Regions from separate parts of the Janthinobacterium sp. UMAB-60 genome, predicted to be linked through region 2. Evidence: predicted binding sites of a transcription regulator. Region 2 holds the regulator's gene; the other holds the start of a gene.
The links. The regulator HrcA, encoded in region 2, represses chaperone genes, less so after heat shock. The targets are predictions, from matches to a motif close to TTAGCACTCNNNNNNNNNGAGTGCTAA.
Positions count from the first base shown of each region.

Region 1 (3,412 bases), on a different contig from region 2:
GAACAGGCATGAGAGGCTGGTTCCGTCAACACCGCTTCGCGCTGGGCTCGGCGCTGATTCATTTACGCAAGTCGCCCGGCGGCTTTTTACTGAACGTGCTCGTCGTCGCCATCGCCCTGTCGCTGCCGTTCGCCGGCTTGACCATGCTCGACAATGTGCGCCCCATGTCGGAACAGATGTCGGTCGACCCGGAAATCAGCGTCTTCCTGAAGATCGACACGCCGCGCGAGCAAGCCGTGGCCCTGGCGAGCGCCATGCGCAACATCGTCGGCGCGCAAAAGGCGAAGATCGTCTTCATTCCGCGCGAACAGGCGCTCGACACCCTGAAAAACAAGAACGGCCTGGCCGACGTGCTCAGTACCCTGGGCGACAATCCCCTGCCCGACAGCTATGTGCTGAAACTCGACGCCTTCAGCAGCGCCAGCGAAGCGCAGGATGTCGATGCGGTGGCGGAGCAGCTGCGCCACCTGCCAGGCGTGGAATCGGCGCAAGTCGATTCGGCCTGGGTCAAGCGCCTGGCGGCCCTGCTGGGCGTGCTGCGCCTGGTGCTGCTGCTGCTGGCCATCACCCTGGGCGTGGCCGTCATCGCCGTGGTCTTCAATACCATCCGCCTGCAGGTGATGCAGCAGCGCGATGAAATCAGCATCTCGAAACTGATCGGCGCCACCGACACCTTCATCCACCGCCCCTTCTATTACACGGGCGCCCTGCTGGGCCTGTGCGCGGGTGCGCTGGCCCTGGGTGCCGTGGCGCTGGCCTTGCAGCCGCTCAATACCGCGATTGCCGAGTTTGCCCGCCTGTATGCGTCCGAATTCCAGCTGGTGCCGCTGGCGCCGCTGCCGATGGCCGGCTTGCTGGCCGTCAGCGCCGGCCTGGGCCTGATCGGCGCCTTCCTCTGCGTACAGCGCCACCTGGCGCGCCTGAACTGACCTTGCCTGCCTCCCATGGCGGCGCCCCAGGCGCCGCCATGCGTCCCCACAATGCTGTTATCTTGATATTTAGCAAGTATTCTTAAGGCTCGCTTCAGCCAGAGGCCGTAGACTGGCTACGTTGTCGTGAAGCGCTATATCGATATATATCAAGCATTAAATCATCATAGTATTTAGGCTATCAGGACGATTAAATGTGCTGATTGGCACTCTCAAGCAGAGAGTGCTAATATAGGGACATACCAACAGCAGAACCGCCATGGACGCCAGATGAAGATGGTGCCGCGATCTGCAAGTGCAAGACCGCATACGCAAAACGAACAGACAATCGGGCCACGTCGCGTGACATGGCCAACTGGAACAAAGCAAGACTACGAGGGAGAAAACATGACTATGATGTCCGCTACATCCGCATTGGTTCCGACCAAAAGTAATGCGCTGGGCCTCGGATTCACTGGCAATCTGGGCAATATCGACGCCTATATCTCGGCCGTGAACCGCCTGCCCATGTTGACCCACGATGAAGAAATTTCGCTGGCGAAACGCCTGCGTGAAAAAAATGACCTGGCCGCCGCGCAAGAACTGGTGCTGTCGCACCTGCGCCTGGTGGTCTCGATTGCCCGCGGCTACCTGGGCTATGGCTTGCCGCATGCCGATCTGATTCAGGAAGGCAATATCGGCTTGATGAAAGCCGTGAAACGCTTCGATCCGGACCAGGGCGTGCGCCTGGTGTCGTACGCCATGCACTGGGTGAAAGCCGAGATGCATGAGTACATCCTGAAAAACTGGCGCCTGGTCAAAGTCGCGACGACGAAGGCACAGCGCAAGCTGTTCTTCAACCTGCGCAGCCACAAGACGGGCCTCGATGCAATGACGCCGAAGCAGATCGATGCGCTGGCCAAGCTGCTCGACGTGAAACGCGAAGAAGTGATCGAAATGGAAACGCGTTTGAGCGGCCGCGACATTGCACTGGAATCGCCGACCGATGATGAAGACGACAAGTTTTCGCCGATCGCCTACCTGTCGTCCGAGCAAAGCGAACCGACCAAGGTGCTGGAAGCGGAACAAGTGACGCGCCTGCAATCGGAAGGCCTGGAAACGGCCTTGAGCAAGCTGGACGCCCGTTCGCGCCGCATCATCGAAGCGCGCTGGCTGGCCAACGACGACGGTTCCGGCGCCACCCTGCACGCTTTGGCAGAAGAGTTCGGCGTATCGGCCGAACGCATCCGCCAGATCGAAGTGGCGGCGCTGAAAAAAATGAAGGGCGCGCTGGCCGCCTGGGTGTAATCGAAAACAATGCCGCAATGCAAAAGGCGCCGCAAGGCGCCTTTTAGTTTTACAGTGATATTTATCAACAGATAAACATTGTCAGCCCTTATGCTGCAGCCAAACCCTTGGTGATCAGCTCGGCGACCAATTCATTCAGATCCGCATCGCGCTCCTTGGCCAGGGTCTGCAATTGCAACACCAGATCGCTGTTCAGCTTGACGGCGAATGGCACCAGGCCCAGCGCCTGATCGCGCTTGCGCTGCTCGCGGCGGTCGACGACCACCGCTTCCTTACCGAATGCACCGGCGCCGGGAACATTCATCTTTCCCATCAGTTTCTTGGCATCGCTTTTCGCCAGGGCAGTTTTTTTCATGGTTGTTTCCTGATTTTCAAAACAGCCATTCTACGCAGTAATCGGCGCGCCGCGTGACCGGCGCATCAATTCATCGGCAGCGCGCCAATAGTGCGCCGAGAAAATATCATTTTGTTACCATCATTTTATCCCACGCACGAACAAGCACGCCCGGGACGTTCTACCTGAAAGGAAAAACATGTCTACTCTGAACCACTCTTATCGTACCCTGCTGTTGCCCCTGCTCATCGCCTGCCTGGCCGTGCTGGCTGGCTGCGGCGCGGCCGGCAGCGCCGGCGACGCGGAAAACACGCCGCGCAGCGTCACCCACGTGCTGTCGCCGGGCGAACAGGTCGCCATCACGGCCACCGATACCCTGAAACTGGAGCGTGTCAACGACAGCCGCTGCCGCAAGGGCGCCGTGTGCGTGTGGAAAGGCTACGTCAGCTACAGTTTCAGTTTGCTCAACAGCGCAGGCGCCACCGACATCGTCCTGTCCGAGTCCATGCCCGGCGCCGCCAGTTCCGTCAGCGTCAACCACCTGACATTCACCCTGCTCGACGTCGACCCGGCCACGCCACCCGCCCTCAACGCGGCCGCGCCCGCCTACCGGGTCAAGGTCAAGATTACGCAGGGCCCGCTGGAACGCCAATAAATCGACGAGACCCGGGCAGCACGCTATCATCTTGCCATTGTTTACATTCTTGCAGGGCACACGATGATCGCATTCCAGGGTTTGTCCAAACGCTACGGCACCTTCGACGCCGTCCACCCGCTCACCTTGCAGGTGGGGAAGGGGGAAGTCTTCGGCTTCCTGGGGCCGAATGGCGCTGGCAAGACCACCACCATCCGCATGCTGATG
Region 1 covers NZ_LT607489.1:199,434-202,845, reverse strand. The annotation lists gene K0F86_RS14855 (cell division ATP-binding protein FtsE) at 1-12, shown strand, start outside; gene ftsX (permease-like cell division protein FtsX) at 9-929, shown strand; gene rpoH (RNA polymerase sigma factor RpoH) at 1,323-2,216, shown strand; gene K0F86_RS14840 (hypothetical protein) at 2,305-2,571, opposite strand; gene K0F86_RS14835 (hypothetical protein) at 2,750-3,205, shown strand; gene K0F86_RS14830 (ABC transporter ATP-binding protein) at 3,269-3,412, shown strand, end outside.
Region 1: the regulator HrcA is predicted to act here: its motif matches at 1,133-1,159, upstream of rpoH (RNA polymerase sigma factor RpoH).

Region 2 (3,412 bases):
GTATCACCCTGTAACAATTTTTCGCCGGGAAGCGCTGGCTCGGCCCCATTTCATGGGGGCGCAGCCAAGCCGACGGCGGCGATCAGTGCGACAATACATGCAGCTTGCGCATCGTGGCGCGGCATCCACCGTGAGTCCCATGTCCCTTGCTCCTGTCAAACCCGCCGTGCCTCCCAAGGCCATCCTGTTCGATCTCGACGATACCTTGTGGCCCATCGCGCCCGTGATTGCCGCCGCAGAAACCCTGCTGCACGACTGGCTGGCCACGCATGCGCCCAGAGTGGCGCAGCAGTTTTCCATCGAGCTGTTGCGCCAGCACCGTCTGGCCATGCTGAACGAACAACCGCATTTCCATGGCAACCTGATCGAGTTGCGCCGCGCCGGCCTGCTGGCCGCCTTCGAGGCCGTCGGCGAGGATGCCGCCCTGGTCGACGGCGCCATCGCGCAGTTCCTGGCCGCGCGCAACCGCGTCCAGCCGTATGACGACGTCTTGCCTGGCCTGGCCTGGATGCGCCAGCGCATGCTGGTCGGCTCCATCTCGAATGGCAATGCGGACCTTGAAATTATCGGCTTGGCGCAGCATTTCAAGGTATCGATCGCCGCCAGCGACTTTGGCGTGGCCAAGCCCGATGCCAGTATCTTCCTGGCTGCCTGCGCCGCGCTGGAAGTGGCCCCGCATGAAGCCGTATATGTGGGCGACGACCTGTATTTCGACGTGACGGGCGCGCAAGGCGCGGGCATGCGTGCCGTCTGGATGAACCGCAAGGGCAGCGACGCCCACCTGGCCGCCGGCGTGCAGCCCGACGCCATCTGCGCCAACTTTGATGAATTGCTGCTGTGGCTGCAGGGGCAACTGGAAGATTGATCGCCGCCGGACGGGCGAACGTGCATAATAGGCGCTGTTACTGTACGTTCTGCCGCTTTCGTTGCCGCTTGCCTAAAAAATACTTGCTAAAAATACTGGCTTAACTAAGACACCATGCAACTCGATACACGTGCCCAAACACTGCTGAAAGCCCTGGTCGAGCGATATATCGCCGACGGCCTGCCGGTCGGTTCGCGCGCCCTGTCGAAAATTTCCGGCCTCGACCTGTCGCCGGCCACGATCCGCAACATCATGGCCGATCTGGAAGAGCTCGGTTATGTGTCCAGTCCGCACACCTCGGCCGGACGCATCCCCACGCCGCGCGGCTACCGCATCTTTGTCGACACCTTGCTGACCGTCCGGCATCTGGACGAGCACATGGTGGAATCGCGCATGCGCCTGCAGACGCCGCAGCCGCAGAAAACCATCGCCAACGCGGCGCAGATGCTGTCGTCGCTGTCGCAGTTTGCCGGCGTCGTGCTCAGTCCGCGCCGCGAATCCGTGTTCCAGCAAATCGAATTCCTGCGCCTGTCCGAAAAGCGCATCCTGCTCGTCATCGTTGCCCCGGGCGGCGACGTGCAGAACCGTTTATTGCTGACGGAAGCCGACTATACGCCGGCGCAACTGGTGCAATCGGCCAATTACATCAACCAGAATTATGGCGGCCTGTCATTCGACGCCGTGCGCGTGCGCCTGCAGGGCGAACTGCGCCAGCTGCGCGACGACATGGGCAGCCTGATGCAGGCGGCCGTGGAAGCGGGCAGCGAAGCGATGGCTGACCATAGCGACGACATGGTCATTTCCGGCGAACGCAACTTGCTCAGCGTGAGCGATCTGTCATCGAATATGCATTCGCTGCGCCAGATGTTCGACATGTTCGAGCAAAAAACGGGCTTGATGCAGCTGCTCGACGTGTCGAGCAAGGCGACGGGCGTGCAGATTTTCATCGGCGGCGAATCGAACCTGGTGCCGATGGACGAAATGAGCGTGGTGACGGCGCCGTATGAAGTCAACGGCAAGATCGTGGGAACGTTGGGAGTGATCGGACCGACGCGCATGGCTTACGAGCGCGTCATTCCGATCGTCGATATCACGGCCAAACTGCTGTCAAGCGCGCTCAGCCATCATTGATGCTGCTCCATGCTGCGCCGGCCGGCCCCTTGCGGGAACGGCCGGCGTGGATCAGGCGGTTTTGTGCGGGCAAGCCGTCTTGATGCAGTTGCCGTAGATGGCCAAGGCGTGTTCGGCGATCTTGAAGCCGCGCTCTTCAGCCACTTTTTGCTGGCGGATTTCGATCTCTTCGTCGAAGAATTCTTCGACCCGGCCACAGTCGAGGCACACCAGATGGTCGTGGTGGGAACCTTCGTTGAGTTCGAAAATTGCCTTGCCGGTTTCAAAATGGTTGCGGTTGAGCAAGCCTGCCTGTTCAAACTGCGTCAGGACACGGTAGACAGTTGCCAAACCGACATCCATATTGTCGGCCAGCAGAATTTTATAGACGTCTTCCGCTGTCAGGTGGCGTACCGGGCTACTCTGGAAGATATCGAGTATCTTCAGGCGTGGCAGGGTGGCTTTCAGGCCGCTTGCCTTGAGATCACTAGGATTGTTACTCATGTTTGTTGCTCGTATGTGGGTCAGGTGCTTTATCATATAGCGTTTTGTCGGGGAGTGCCAAAATATGCATTTTTTGGCAGGCCGGTCACTCCTGGCGTTTTGTTCATCCAATTGAGGTCATTTATGCGCGTAACACCGGCTGTATTGCCATCTCTCTGGCACCGTATTTCATTTCGAGCACCAGTCGTGGCAGGCATGGTCTGTGTCGCGCTGGTCATGTCCGGCTGCGCCAGCCGCGGCATCCTTGGCGAAAAGCCGGCGGTGACGCTCAAGGAAGGCCAGGAAGTCGTTCCGGAAAAAGGTGCGCAGACCACCACGGTGACGCCGTTGCAAAAATTCATGTGGTTTTTCTCGCCGTATCGTCCTGACATTCAACAAGGCAACTTTGTCTCCGAAGAGATGCTGGCCCAGTTGAAAGTGGGCATGACGCGCGATCAGGTACGTTTCGTCCTCGGCACCTCGCTGTTGACCGATATTTTCCATGCCGACCGCTGGGATTATCCATTCCGCCTGGCACGGGGCAGTGGCGAAACCACCAGCAGCCGCGTCGTCGTGTTCTTTGACAAGGAAGGCAAAGTTGCGCGTTTCGAAGGCGGCAACTTGCCGACCGAGAAAGAATACATCGACCGCATCGCCGGTCCGTCGCCGTTCGCCAAGGTCGCCAAGGCCGACGTGCCTGCCGCCGCCGTGCCGTCGCCCGTGGCGCCGAGCGCCGTGCCCGTGCCGGCCGATGCCGCCCCCGCCATTCCTGTGAGCAAGCCTGACGTTGCACCTGCACCTGCACCTGCACCTGCCGCCGAGCCCACCAAATAAGTTGCTGTAAGAGAATAAAATGACTGAACTGAAAATTGCCATCGCTGGCGCCAGCGGCCGCATGGGCCATATCCTGATCGAAGCCGTCAGCAACGCGCCCGACGCCGTGCTGGCCGGTGC
Region 2 covers NZ_LT607482.1:131,933-135,344, forward strand. The annotation lists gene K0F86_RS00585 (HAD family hydrolase) at 140-865, shown strand; gene hrcA (heat-inducible transcriptional repressor HrcA) at 980-1,996, shown strand; gene fur (ferric iron uptake transcriptional regulator) at 2,048-2,479, opposite strand; gene K0F86_RS00600 (outer membrane protein assembly factor BamE) at 2,675-3,292, shown strand; gene dapB (4-hydroxy-tetrahydrodipicolinate reductase) at 3,312-3,412, shown strand, end outside.